One region of the Rhizobium sp. H4 genome, then DNA from elsewhere that is predicted to be linked to it. Evidence: riboswitches for the same ligand, from Rfam matches in the RefSeq annotation. Region 1 holds a riboswitch; each other region holds the start of a gene.
What was found. Region 1 has a riboswitch for cobalamin ahead of cobU (bifunctional adenosylcobinamide kinase/adenosylcobinamide-phosphate guanylyltransferase). Riboswitches for the same ligand answer to the same signal wherever they lie in the genome.
Positions count from the first base shown of each region.

Region 2: another riboswitch for cobalamin. It lies ahead of C4N04_RS10540 (CbtB-domain containing protein); the one in region 1 lies ahead of cobU (bifunctional adenosylcobinamide kinase/adenosylcobinamide-phosphate guanylyltransferase).
Region 3: another riboswitch for cobalamin. It lies ahead of nrdH (glutaredoxin-like protein NrdH); the one in region 1 lies ahead of cobU (bifunctional adenosylcobinamide kinase/adenosylcobinamide-phosphate guanylyltransferase).

Region 1 covers NZ_PSOW01000011.1:179,143-183,709, reverse strand. The annotation lists gene cobN (cobaltochelatase subunit CobN) at 1-1,352, opposite strand, end outside; gene cobW (cobalamin biosynthesis protein CobW) at 1,356-2,402, opposite strand; gene cobU (bifunctional adenosylcobinamide kinase/adenosylcobinamide-phosphate guanylyltransferase) at 2,409-2,933, opposite strand; cobalamin riboswitch at 3,258-3,654, opposite strand; gene C4N04_RS18690 (chloride channel protein) at 3,909-4,567, shown strand, end outside.
Region 2 covers NZ_PSOW01000005.1:361,018-365,584, forward strand. The annotation lists gene C4N04_RS10530 (bifunctional diguanylate cyclase/phosphodiesterase) at 1-1,083, opposite strand, end outside; gene C4N04_RS10535 (histidine phosphatase family protein) at 1,567-2,121, opposite strand; cobalamin riboswitch at 2,177-2,327, shown strand; gene C4N04_RS10540 (CbtB-domain containing protein) at 2,354-2,563, shown strand; gene C4N04_RS10545 (CbtA family protein) at 2,577-3,311, shown strand; gene C4N04_RS10550 (hypothetical protein) at 3,308-3,934, shown strand; gene C4N04_RS10555 (sulfite oxidase-like oxidoreductase) at 3,919-4,567, opposite strand, start outside.
Region 3 covers NZ_PSOW01000034.1:8,606-13,172, reverse strand. The annotation lists gene nrdE (class 1b ribonucleoside-diphosphate reductase subunit alpha) at 1-968, opposite strand, end outside; gene nrdI (class Ib ribonucleoside-diphosphate reductase assembly flavoprotein NrdI) at 947-1,351, opposite strand; gene nrdH (glutaredoxin-like protein NrdH) at 1,365-1,586, opposite strand; cobalamin riboswitch at 1,851-2,076, opposite strand; gene C4N04_RS31020 (heavy metal translocating P-type ATPase) at 2,512-4,567, opposite strand, start outside.

The sequences.
Region 1 (4,567 bases):
ATCAGCGCGTCGCCGTCGGCCGGAATATCGGCGGCTGAATAACCCGCTGCTTTCATCGCCCGCAGCACCTCAATGCTGCCGGCCGGCGTATCCAGACCAACCCCGTTGCCGAGCCGGCCGTCGCGATTCGGATAATTCGCCATGACAAGGGCGATGCGCCGGTCACGCGCCGGTGTGGCGCGCAGCCGCGCCCAATTGGCGGCGAGTTCCGCCGTATAGCGCACCCGACCGGCGTCCGGTTCGCTGGCGACGATGTTGGTCTCGACCGCCGCATCGTAACGCGCCGCCGTCTTGAAGGAGACCGCCCGCGCCAGCACCCGACCGTCGACCTCGGGCAGCGCCACGTTCATGCCGAGATCGCGCGCAGACAGGCCTTGCGAGGAGGCCGCCCATGCGTCCCGCGACGAGGCCGACAGGATCGCCTGCAGCACGACCGCGCCATTCGCCTCCAGCACCGTCGGCTGCCGATCGGCGCCGGGTGCCGAGACCGCAAAACCGGTCGTGTTGATCACGACCTCGGGTTTCAGCGCCGAAAATACGCTTTCGAGAATGCCTGTGGAGACAGGATCCTTGAGGCTGTAGGCAAATACCGGCAGCGGCCGAAGACCAAGTGCCCGCAAGGCTTCGATCAGCGCTTCTACTGGTTTGGTTTCGCCGCTCTGCACAAGCGCGCGGTAGAAGCTGATGGCGACGACGGGGGATGTTGTGGGTTCGAGTTCCACCTTCTCCGTCCCACGCTCGGCGGCCGAAGGTGGCGCAACATGCGAACCGGCAACCCGCCGCCATTCCTCCACCCCGATCAGCCCCCGTCCCGGCCACCAGATGCCGGCCTTCATCAAAGGCACCGCCGGCGCCGGCTTCTGCGCGCCCGACAGCATCGCACCGGCATAATCGAGAAAGGCGCGTGCATTGGCATCGCCGCCCTCGATCAGATAGGTCCAGAGGGCATTGAGATCATCGAGCCCGATGTTGGAAAACGGAGTCAGCCCCGCATCCGGCCTGGCGTCACCCGGCAGCACTGCAACCAGCGCGCCGCTGCGGGCCGCACAAGCATGCAGCGCCTCCAGCGCATAGTGGAAATAGCTGGCGCCGCCCAGCGCGCGCACGATGATGAGCTTGGCGTGCCGCGCCGTGCGCTCGACATAGGTATCGACCGACATCGGATGCTTGAGGCTCATCAGGCTGGCGAGCCGCAGCGAATGCGGCCCACCGCAGGCGCGATGGGCGGCCGCGATCGCCGCCAGCTCGCTGTCGGCCGCCGACAGGAACAGGATCTCGCCCGGGGTCTGCCCGAGGTCGATCGCCTCCTCGCCGTCGCTGATCGTTCCCTGCTGGGCCAGAAGCAGATGCATCGATTACGCCAGCGCCTCGATCGCCGTCCTCACGGCGTCCTCATCCATCTCGTGCAGGCCGATGACGACGAGGCGCGTGGCGCGCCTTTCATCGGCTGCCCAGGTACGATCGAAATAGTGATCGATGCGGCTGCCGACCGCCTGAAGCTGCAGGCGCATCGGCTTCCCGGAAACGTCGACAAAGCCCTTGAGGCGCAGCACGTCATGGGCTGATATGATCGCCTTCAACTGTTCAACGAAGCCGGCAACATCGGCGATCGGGCCAAGCTCGACGACGAAGCTGTCGAATTCATCGTGATCGTGCGGCGCGCCGTCCTCATGCTCCAACTCGTGGTGCGACTTGCGGTTGGCCAGATCATTCTCCGTGCCGATGCCGAGGCCGAGCAGGATGCCGGCCGGCACCTCGCCGTTTCTCGCCTCGATCATCACGGGCCTGCGCTGGGTGCGGGACGCGACCTCGTCGCGCACGCGGCCGAGGCCCGCCACATCGATCAGGTCGGTCTTGTTGAGCACGATCAGATCGGCGCAGGTCAGCTGATCCTCGAACAGCTCCTCGATCGGACTCTCGTGATCGAGCGATTCGTCCTCGCTGCGGGCCGCCTCGACGGCATCGTGGTCGTCGGCGAAACGGCCGGCAGCAACAGCAGCGCTGTCGACCACCGTGATGACGCCGTCGACGGTCACCTGGGTGCGGATGTCAGGCCAGTTGAAGGCGGCGACCAGCGGCTGCGGCAAGGCGAGGCCCGAGGTTTCGATGACGATATGGTCGGGCCGCTGTTCACGCTCGAGCAGCTTTGTCATCGTCGGAATGAAATCGTCGGCAACGGTGCAGCAGATGCAGCCATTGGTCAGCTCGATGATATCGTCCTCGCTGCAGTTTTCGGCCCCGCAGCCCTTCAGCACGTCGCCATCGACGCCGAGATCGCCGAACTCGTTGATGATGAGCGCGATTTTTTTGCCGCCGGCATTGGTGAGCAGGTTGCGGATCATCGTCGTCTTGCCGGCACCAAGAAAGCCGGTGATGACGGTTGCGGGAATCTTCTGGTTCATGAAACTTCAACCCTTCATTTTCAGCGGCAGGCCTGCCGCGATGAAATAAACTTCGGCGGCTTTCGCCGCGATCAACTGGTGCAATCGGCCGGCATGATCGCGAAAATCCCGCGCCATGCGATTGTCCGGCACGATGCCGAGGCCGACCTCGTTGGAGACGAAGACCAGCCGCGCCTTTGCTCGCGCCACGAAATCCCCAAGCGCGGCAAACTCCGCTGCCATGTCCCGCTCTTCCATCATCAGGTTGGTGACCCAGAGCGTTAGGCAGTCGATGAGCACCACACGGTCCTCGCCGTCGATGGCGGCGAGCTTGCCGACAAGATCGAGCGGCTCCTCATGCGTGGTCCAAGACGGGCCGCGGTCGGCCTTGTGGTGGGCAATGCGCGCCCGCATCTCCTCGTCCCACGCCCGGCCGGTCGCGAGATAGTGGCGATCAAGGCCGGTCGAAACGACGAGGGATTCGGCGAATTGCGATTTGCCTGAGCGGGCGCCGCCGAGGATGAAGACGGTGGTGAATGGGGCAGTCGTCATGAGCAAACGGTCCCTTTGCTGGAGGCGGCATCCCACCTTCTGCCCTCATTCCTGTGCTTGTCACAGGAATCCAGCAACGGCGCGTCGGCGCCGTGAATGACTCTATTTGACGTAATAATTCTCCTGTGCCCAAAGACTTGGGCACGCTGGATTCCTGGGACAAGCACAGGAATGAGGGAGGAGAGGTAAGCGCCTTGCAAGAGCCTAGCGTCAGCAAGCCTCGAAACGGCACCAGTTGATCGCGCCGCACCAGGCAGCGCCGAATTCATTCGTTCAGCCAAAACAACCTCCGTGCTGGCAGCGGGCCACTTGCCCAGGGTGGGCTTTTCGCCCGGCACGGAAGGCAGGTCTCCTGGCTCGCGGTTATCGGCCGCGATCGGGGCGGACCGGAAAACCGGTCGCCCCTGATCGTGCCAGCGGATCCGCCTCGCCTTCCCGGCTGCATCGGTGAAAAGGTGGACGATTCGTAGAGATGGAGGCGTCCGACCCCGGTTGATCACCATGCATTTCCAGTGGCTTTTCCGGCATGCGCTCCTTCCGCCCGCCTGCACCATTGCAGGCTGCCGGCCGAAAGAGCTCGATGCCGGATGGAAGACCCTGACCGCTCTACAGTCGCGGGGTCGGCTGTGATGAAGGCGCCCGGCTTGGGTCCGCCCCGTCACATTCCCTTTTCATCCGGAAAGGCAACTGCCGATCCGGAACCATCCGTTATGTCGGGATGGCAAAACGACCATCCGTTGAGGGATGGTTAGGCAAGCCAGGGGATGGAGTCAACGGCCTTGGTGTGACGGCGACGATGGCCGGTCGGAGGAGGATCTCGCATAAAAACGACTTATCCTAGATAAAAAGTCGTCTTATATCAGAGACTTACGTCATAAAAATTTATCCCGCGCGCCGGCTTTTCGCCGCAATTGCGTTGCAAGCGGACGGCACCGCCGCCCTTGACCGGGCCTCTCCCCGCCTAGTTGTCTAGCCATGCTTATGAAATTGGATCGGCGCCGCCTGCGCGCGCTGCGTGTTTTCTTCGATCCGGGCCGGGTGCGTGCGCTGACCCGCCGCAGCGAAGTCGGCCTGTCGCTGGCGGGCGCCGTCGTCGGCATCGCCTCCGGGCTCGCCGTCACCGGCATGAGCTTCGTCTCCAACGAACTGCACCAGCTGGTTTTCGGCATCGCCGACAGCGAAAGATTGAGTTCGTCGGTGATCGACGACAAGATGCTGCTGCTGACTGCCCCCGTGATCGGCGGTGTCCTGCTCGGCTTGCTTCTTTTCGTGCTGGCAAAACGGCGCAAGAAGCCGATGGTCGACCCCATCGAGGCCAATGCGCTGCATGGCGGCCGTCTCTCCCTGACCGACAGCATCATCGTCGCCGTCCAGAACCTGATCTCCAACGGCTTCGGCGCCTCAGTCGGCCTGGAGGCCGGCTATACCCAGCTTGCCGCCGGCATTGCCTCCAAGTTTGGCCTGAAGCTGCAGCTGCGCCGCTCGGATCTGCGCATTCTCGTCGGCTGCGGCGCAGCCGGCGCCATCGCCGCCGCGTTCAACGCGCCGCTGACCGGCGCCTTCTACGCCTTCGAACTGATTATCGGCACCTACACGATCGTCTCGCTGACCCCGGTCGTCGTCTCCGCCCTCGT
Region 2 (4,567 bases), on a different contig from region 1:
CTGCACTGGCGAGACGTTGAAGGACAACATGACATGCGCCGGCCAGGTGAGCGCGTCGCTGCAGGCCTGGGCGAGCAGATCCTCGAACAAGGCGGTGATCATGCCGGTTTCCTCGGCAATGTCGATGAAGACCGGCGGCGGAATGTGGATGTCATCCTCGCCCGCCCAGCGCGCGAGCGCTTCGAAACCGCAGAGCTGGCCGGTCTTCAGGTCGATCAGCGGCTGATAGAAGGGCTTAATGTCTTTACTGGCGATTGCGGCGCGCAGTCTGGTTTCCAAGGAGGCGCGCTCGGCTACCTTGTCCTGCATTGAGGTTTCGAAGGCGAGAAAATGGTTGGGGCCGCGTGATTTGGCCTCGTACATGGCGAGGTCGGCACGATGGGCGGCATCTTCCAGCGGTTCGGTTCCCTCAGCCCAGCGATCGTAGCCGACGCTGGCGCCGACTTCGACGGCAAAGCCATCGATATGGATCGGTCGGGTCACGGCCTGGATCAGCAGCCTGGCGAAACGCTCCTCCCGTTGCGCGGTCAAAGCAAAGGCGACGATGATGAATTCGTCGCCCCCAAAGCGGTAGACGCAATCTGCATTGCCGAGCGCGCAGATGCGCCTGGCGACTTCGATGAGCAACACGTCGCCGCCTTTGTGGCCGACGAGATCGTTGACTTTCTTGAAGCCGTCGAGATCGACAGAGAAAATGGTGACGTTGTCGTCCCATTCCTCGACTTCGGCCTCGTCGTTCTTGATAGGCCGTGCGAGAGCCTTGCGCTCGAAGGCGTAGCGGTTCGGTAGCTTGGTCAGATGGTCATGAGTTGCCGTCCAATCGGCCTTCGCCTGAGCGGCGACGCGCAATTCCATTTCCTTGCGCAGGTCGGCAATACGCAGCACCGAATAGACGAAGCTCATAGCGCCAGCGATGCCGAGCCCAAGAACGAGCTTGTCGGCGCCATAGGCGCGGAAATGGGTCATGAATGAAACGAGGCTGTCGTCGAACCGGAGCAGCGTACCGAGGAGCCAGAGGGTTATCCCCAAACCGACGATCGACATGCATTGCCTTCCGGCTCTGCTCTGGAAAAACACCGGCATAATGCCTTCTCCATCTCCACCCCGCGTGGTGATATCACAAAAGTCTGAAATGTTCGTTGAAACCAGAAGGCGAATTTTCAGAGGGGTGGGTTTGCCGCTGCGGCATCAGAAGCCCCGATGGTATTGAGATACAACCGGAATTGCGTGGCGGCTGTTTGACGGATCTCGACCATAAGGAGAATAATTGCCGCAGGTGATTGGTACTGCAAAGATAGGATGAAGAACGAAGGCGAGCGTGCTATCGCATGCTCGCCCTTTCTCGTGCGTCAGGCGGTGACGATCAGCAGCGGAACGCTGACGATGAGACCGGCCAGAACCGTGAACGTGGCGAAGCGCATAAAACGCAGGCGCCGCGTCCGTTCTCCACTCCAATCATATGTCATTCTTCCATCTCCTTGGGACAAGGAAGGTAGTCCCCGGGCAACCGGGTTCAACAGGGATGACACAATTTGCTTGTGTAAGGCTGGATAAAATGCGGGTTCTCTAATGCTGGAAGCGCAGAGACCAGCGGCTGCCGTTGCTGGTCATGCGAAGGATGGCGAGCGGCTCGACGTCGCTCAGCCAGAAGGAGGAAGGCGGCGCCTGAAGCACATGTGCGACGGCCGCCCGGATGACAGCCGCATGGCTGACGGCGATGACGTGACCGCCGAGGGCCGATTGGGTGTCCATCCAGCCGACGACGCGCTTTCGCAGATCAACAAGGCTCTCGCCGCCGTGCGGTGCTGCTGCCGGCTCGGTCATCCAGGCCATGAGGCTTTCCGGCTCTTCCGCCTCGATCGCCGCGATCGGCCTGCCGGCCCAGCGGCCATGGTCGCAGTCGCGAAGCGACGGCTCTATCCCGGCCTGAAGCCGCAGCGCCTCGGCTGTCTCGCGGGCACGCAAGGCTGGGCTCGTGACAATACGGTCGGCACGGGGGAGGACGGCCATCCCGCCAGCTTCTTCAGCGGCCTTGCCTTCCAGCGGTTCGTCGAGCGGGAAAAGGGCCTTGCGACTCGCCGCCGTCGCGCCGTGGCAGATCCAGGTGAGGCGCGTGTTCACGGTCGTGCTGATCTCCGGATAGCGGTGGGGATGGCCCTTAGGCGTTTCGTGAAGTTTCGTTGACAGTCTCTTCGGCGTGCAGATATAACCGGGCTGTTGCGGGTTTGGAAGCCGGTGGAAATCCGGCGCGGTCGCGCCACTGTGACCAGCGTGTCGAAAGCTCTTCGCGCTGGAAGTCAGACCCTGCCGCACAAGCACTCTTTCGACTGAACGCGTCATTCCGGAGGAATACATGTCTGACACCACTTTCACGCCCGTCGCGGCACCAGCGCCGATCCCGGTCGGCGAAATCCTGCCCTGGGCGATCTTCGGCGGCCTGCTGATGCTCATCGCCATCTATTTCGTCGGCACCGAGGAAGGCGCGATGGCGCTGTTCAACGGCATGTATGTGCATGAATTCGTGCATGACGGCCGCCACCTTCTCGGCTTTCCCTGCCACTGAGGGAGTTCCCGACATGGTTGGAAACCTTTTGCTTCGCGGCATGTTCGCGGGCGTGATTGCTGGCATTCTCGTTTTCGCCTTCGCCCATATCTTCGGCGAACCGCTGGTCGATGCGGCAATCGCCTTCGAAGAGGCGAGCGCGCAGGCGGCCGGGCAAGCGGCCGAACCTGAAGTCGTCAGCCGCGCCACGCAGGCCGGTCTCGGCCTCTTCACCGGCGTCATGGCTTACAGCGTTGCCGTCGGCGGACTATTTGCCCTCGCCTTTGCTTTCGTGCACGGGCGCTTCAGCGCTCTTTCGGCGCGTGGCACCTCTGCTGTCATCGCCATCGCCGCCTTCGTGGCGATCGTGCTCGTTCCCGGTATCAAATATCCGGCCAACCCGCCGGCGGTCGGCAACCCCGACACGATCGGCGTCAGGACGGAGCTGTTCTTCCTGTTGATCGTCGTTTCGGTCGCGGCGCTGATTGCCGCCGTGGCGCTGTCGCGCCGCCTTTCCGAGCGTTTCGGGCTTTGGAACGGCGCGATCGTCGCCGCTCTCGCCTATCTCGTCTTCATCGGCGTCGTGCTTTATCTGCTGCCCCCGATCAACGAAGTGCCGGAGAATTTCTCGGCGATGGTACTCTGGCGGTTCCGCACGACCTCGCTCGGCATGCACGCGATTCTCTGGGCAACGCTCGGCCTTGCCTTCGGAGCGCTCGCGGAAAGACGGCTTGCCCTCAAGGGCGGGCTGCGGCCCGCCTTCCGGTGATCCGGCGCATCGGCAGGCTTGCGGCTCTCGCTCTGATCGCAAGCCTGTTCCCATTGCTTGCGGGAAACACGTCTGCCCATGAGCGCAGCGCCGACGGTAGCCATGCCGGCCTCGAGATCCCCGCCATTTCCCACGGCGAGATGGCGGTCATTTCCGATTACCGCAGCGGGATTTTCGGGCTGGCGTCGCGGGCGGTCGATACCAACGAACCGTTCCGCCGCGTCCTGAACTACGCCGAGATCCAGTATTCCTATTGTCTGTGGGGCCGGATGCCGGGCAGCGTGACGGACGAGGAAAGCCCTTTCAACGAATGCGCCCATGCCTATCTTGCGGCGACGAAAGCTGTATTGCTGTCGATGCGGGAGATGCCGCGGGAGGCGGCCGCGGCGGGTGAAATCATCTCGGCAATCGACGCGGATATGGCGCGACGCGGGCTCGCGCTCATCACCTGCCAGTTCAGCGGCGAGGCCTTCAACACCGCCGACATCGTCAAGCCAAATTGGAGCAAAGTGCCGCTTCATCCTGCCAGCATGGCATCGTTGACAGGATTGGCTGCCCTGTTCGGTCTTGCCGGCCTTGTGCTTAGACGCGTCTTGCGGCCGAAAGCTCAGTCGTCGGAATAGCGCTGTTCGCGCCACGGATCGCCATACATGTGGTAACCGTTCTTTTCCCAGAACCCGGCCTTGTCGGCGGGCATCAGCTCGATCTGGCGCAGCCATTTGGCGCTTTTCCAGAAATATAGATGCGGCACGACCAGGCGCATCGGGCCGCCATGGTCTGATGTCAGCGGCAGGCCCTCCCATGAGGTCGCCAGGATCGCGTCCTCGGCGGCGAAATCGGCAAGCGGCAGGTTGGTGGTGTAGCCGTCATAACTCGTCAGCAGGACGTAGGCCGCTTCCGGCTTCGGCATGGCGAGATCGAGCAGATCCCGCGTCGAAACGCCTTTCCAGTTGTTGTCGTAACGCGACCAGGTGGTGACGCAGTGGATATCGCTGACCTTGGTGCTCTGCTCGATCGCCTGGAAGGCCGCCCAGTTGAGCGTGAGCGGTGTTTCGACCAGGCCGCGGACATCGAGCCGCCAGCTGTTGGTGGAGATGACCGGCTGCTGGCCGAGATCGAGCACCGGCCAGTTCTTGACGAGGTGCTGACCGGGTGGCAGGCGCTCGGCTTCAGGACGGCTGACGCGGCCGGTCAGGAATTTTCCCTCCGCCGCCCAGCGGCGTTTGGAACTGGTCAGCTTGCTGTCGGAGGGCGTC
Region 3 (4,567 bases), on a different contig from region 1:
TTATTTTTCGCGAGCTCGAAGGTGATGTCGGGCACGACGACGCCGAGCGACAGCGTCTTGATCCGGATCTTCTCGTCGGCATTTTCGCGCTTCGTGTCGAGGAAGCGCATAATGTCGGGGTGATGGGCGTTGAGATAAACGGCGCCGGCTCCCTGACGGGCACCGAGCTGGTTGGCATAAGAGAACGAGTCTTCGAGCAGCTTCATCACCGGAATGATGCCCGAGGATTGGTTCTCGATCTGCTTGATCGGCGCGCCGGCCTCACGGATGTTCGTCAGCGACAGCGCCACGCCGCCGCCGCGCTTCGACAATTGCAGCGCCGAATTGATCGATCGGCCGATCGATTCCATATTGTCCTCGACCCGCAGCAGGAAGCAGGAAACCAGTTCGCCGCGCTGCTTCTTGCCCGCATTGAGGAAGGTCGGCGTCGCCGGTTGGAACCGGCCGGAAATGATCTCGTCGACCATATCGCGGGCAAGCGCTTCGTCGCCCCGTGCCAGGGTCAGCGCCACCATGCAGATGCGGTCCTCGTAGCGCTCGAGATAGCGCTTTCCGTCGAAGGTCTTCAGCGTATAGCTGGTGTAATATTTGAATGCGCCGAGAAAGGTCGGGAACCGGAATTTCCTCGCATAGGCCTGATCGAACAGGTCGCGGACGAAATTGAAGGAGTACTGGTCGAGCACCTCCTGCTCGTAATAGCCCTCGGTCATGAGGTAATCGAGCTTTTCCCTGAGATTGTGAAAGAACACCGTGTTCTGGTTCACATGCTGCAGGAAATACTGCTTCGCCGCCATGCGATCCTTGTCGAGCTGGATCCTGCCTTCGTCGTCATAGAGGTTCAGCATGGCGTTCAGCGCGTGATAGTCGAGCGTTTCCGCCGCTTTCACGGGGCGTTCGCCGGCGGGATGAGCAAAAGTGTTATGCGGTTTTGCGCCCGCATCCCGCGTCAGAGTTGTTCCCGTGTCCAAAACCGTTCCAATCCGTATCTGACGTTGACGACGTCCTCCTCCGTGCCGATGAGCTCGAACCTGTAGAGGTAGGGCACCTGGCACTTCCGCGAGATCACGTCGCCGGCAAGCCCGTATGTCTCGCCGAAATTGCTGTTGCCCGCGGCAATCACGCCGCGGATATGTCCTCGGTTCTCCGCATCGTTCAAAAAACGGATCACCTGCTTGGGAACGGCCCCCTTGCCGCCGTCGCCGCTATAAGTCGGCACGACGAGAACGAAGGGTTCGCGGATAGGGAGCGCCTCTGCGCCGCTAGCCGGAATGCGCGCCGCGCGCAGTCCGAGCCTGGCGACGAAGCGATGGGTATTCTCCGATCGGCTGGAATAATAGACGAGCAGCCCCATCGCCGTTTTCCGGTCAGGAGAGCGCGCTGATCATATCGGGACGGAAACCCGCCCAATGCCGCTCGCCGGCGATGACGACGGGCGCCTGCATGTAGCCGAGGCTGCGGACGCGATCGAGCGCTTCGGCATCCTGCGAGATATCGATGATATCGTAATCGACGCCCAGGCGGTCGAGGGCGCGATAGGTGGCGGTGCATTGGACGCAGGCAGGTTTGCTATAGACGGTAATGGTCATGATATTCCTCGTGACGATGCGATCGAGACACGCGATATCGATCGGAAATCTTTCGAAATCCCTCGAAACATTCTCGGATGGTTTGAAACGATGCGGCCGTTCAGCCGCCGGGCGTGATCCGCCCTCTGCCTGGCGCGGGTGGCGGCCTGAACTGCGATACTGACATGACTTCACCCCGAAGTGGCTGATGCGGAGGTTCGGGCCTGCGAAACGCGATGCGGATAAATCCGCAGTCATGCAACGCGACCTTCCGGACACCCCGCCGGTGGACGTTTCGTTCGAGGCAGGTCTCCTGGCTTGCGGGTCGAAGCATCCTGCCCAGCCTTCCCGGAGCATCATGCTCCAGTGACCTGAAATCGGACAGTTGCTCGCCGCTTACAGTTGCGGGGGCAGCTCCGGATTTGTCGCGCCATCATGGCGAAACGCACCGTATTCCCGTCTTAGCCCGCGATCCTGACGAATCGAAGGAACCTCTGAACACTAGATATAGTACGCGAATCCAAAATAACGTCAATGGATGGTTTGTACATCGCCTTACGGCAGGATTGAAATCGCTGCCTTCCTGTGAAGGACATGGATAACGAAGGCTTAAAGAAAACAGGCTGGCGGAGCCTCTTCCCTGCGTCATCCTCGGCCTTGTGCTGTCCAATTCGGACCGATGTGTGCCCCTCACCCTAACCCTCTCCCCCGTAAAAACGGGGAGAGGGGACGTGCCTTGTGAGAGCCGTGAGAGGGACGGAGAGGTCGCGACTATCTCCCTTCGCCCCGCCTGCGGGGAGAAGGTGGCGGCAGCCGGATGAGGGGCGGGCGGCGATCTCTTAAGGCGACAATCTTTTACTGCTTGTGCGTCCTTTGTCAGCGGCCTGAGAGTCGGCCTGTAGCCGCTCCCTGCGATTTGCGATTCCCGGTCAGGCCCAAATCGTCATTATCCCTTTACCCGAAGCAGCCTGAGCGCGTTGATCGTCACCAGCACGGTGGCGCCGGTATCGGCGAGAATCGCCGGCCAGAGGCCGGTGATCCCCATGATCGTCGTCACCAGAAACACCGCCTTCAGCCCGAGGGCGATGGTGATATTCTCCAGAATATTGCGCATCGTCCGTTTGGACAGTTCGATCATCCGCGCCACGTCGCCGACGCGTCCATGCAGCACGGCGGCATCCGCCGTCTCCAGCGCCACATCGGTGCCGCCGCCCATGGCGATGCCGATGTCGGCAGCGGCAAGCGCCGGCGCGTCGTTGATGCCGTCGCCGACCTTGGCGACAATGAAACCCTGACGTTTCAATTCGCCGACGACCTTCTGTTTGTCCTCGGGCATCATCTCGCCGCGCCAGTCGATGCCGAGCATGCCGGCAACGGCTGCCGCCGTCCGCTTGTTGTCGCCCGTCAGCATCATCGCCTTGACGCCCGCCGATTTGAGCGCGGAAAGCCCGGCTTCGGCATCCTCGCGCGGCTCATCGCGCATGGCGATCAGGCCGGCTGCCGCGCCGTTGACGAGCAGCACCGACACGCTCTTGCCTTCGTCGTTCAACGCGATGATACGCGCATCCTGATCTCCATCGAGCGCCCCGCGCTCGCGGGCGGCGGACGGCGACAGCAGATCCAGAGTCTCGCCCCCGACTTTTCCGGTGACGCCCTTGCCCGGCAGCGCCTCCAGCTCGAAGGCCGGCGGCACGGGAACACCGTCCGCCCGAGCACGATTGAGGATGGCGAGCGCCAGGGGATGGCTGGAGCCTTGCTCCAGCACCGCCGCGCGTGACAAGACCTGCGCCTCGCTCAATCCGAAGGAAATGATGTCGGTCACCTGCGGCTTGCCTTCCGTCAACGTGCCTGTTTTGTCGAAGGCGACCATGGTCACCTGGCCGAGGCTCTCCAGTATCGCGCCGCCCTTCATCAACAGCCCGCGCCGTGCGCCCGCGGAAAGCGAGGCGGCGATCGCCGCCGGCGTCGAGATGACGAGTGCGCAGGGGCAGCCGATCAGCAGGATGGCAAGGCCCTTGTAGACCCATTCGCCCCACGCGCCGGAAAGGAAGCTCGGCGGAACCACCGCGACCAATGCTGCAACCACCACCACGCCGGGCGTGTAATAACGAGAGAACCGGTCGATGAAGCGTTCCGTCGGCGCCTTCGATTCCTGCGCTTCCTCCACCAGCTTGACGACGCGGGCGATGGTGTTGTCGGCCGCGGCTGCGGTGACGCGAACCCGGAGCACTGCATCGCCATTCACTGTTCCGGCAAAAACCGCGGCATCGACACCCTTGCGCACCGGCGTGCTCTCGCCCGTCACCGGCGCCTCATCGATCGCACTCTCGCCCGATACGATGACGCCATCCGCCGAGATGCGGTCGCCGGGTCGCACCATGATGATCGCACCGACGGCAAGGCTCTCCGCCGGCACCTCCCGCGTTGCACCATTTTCTTCGAGCAGCGCATTCTTCGGCACCAGTGCCGTCAGCGATTGGATGCTTTGGCGCGCCTTGCCCGCCGCCACGCCCTCCAGCAGCTCGCCGACGAGGAACAGGAACACGACCGTCGCCGCTTCCTCTCCCGCATTGATAATGACGGCGCCGACAGCGGCGATCGTCATCAGCATCTCGATCGAAAACGGCGTACCGGCCATAGCCGCCATGACGGCGCGCCGCGCGATCGGCACCAGCCCGACCAGCATGGCAATGATGAAGACATAGGATGCAATCGCAGGCACCAGATGACCGACGGCATAGGCCGCGACGAGCGCCACACCCGAGAGGATCGTCAGCCGGCCCTTCCGGCTCTGCCACCATGGGCCGGCCATCGGCCCATGGTCGTGCCCGTGCAGGCCCTTGATTGCCTTATCGGCATTGCCATGATCGTGATCATGACCTTCGTGGTCGTGATCACCATGGTCGTGCCCCGCGTGATCATGGCCGTGATGATCGTGCGATCCGTGGTTTTGCGCCGGCGCGACGCTTCCGGCAAAGGGAGAGAGCGAATAACCGAGCCCC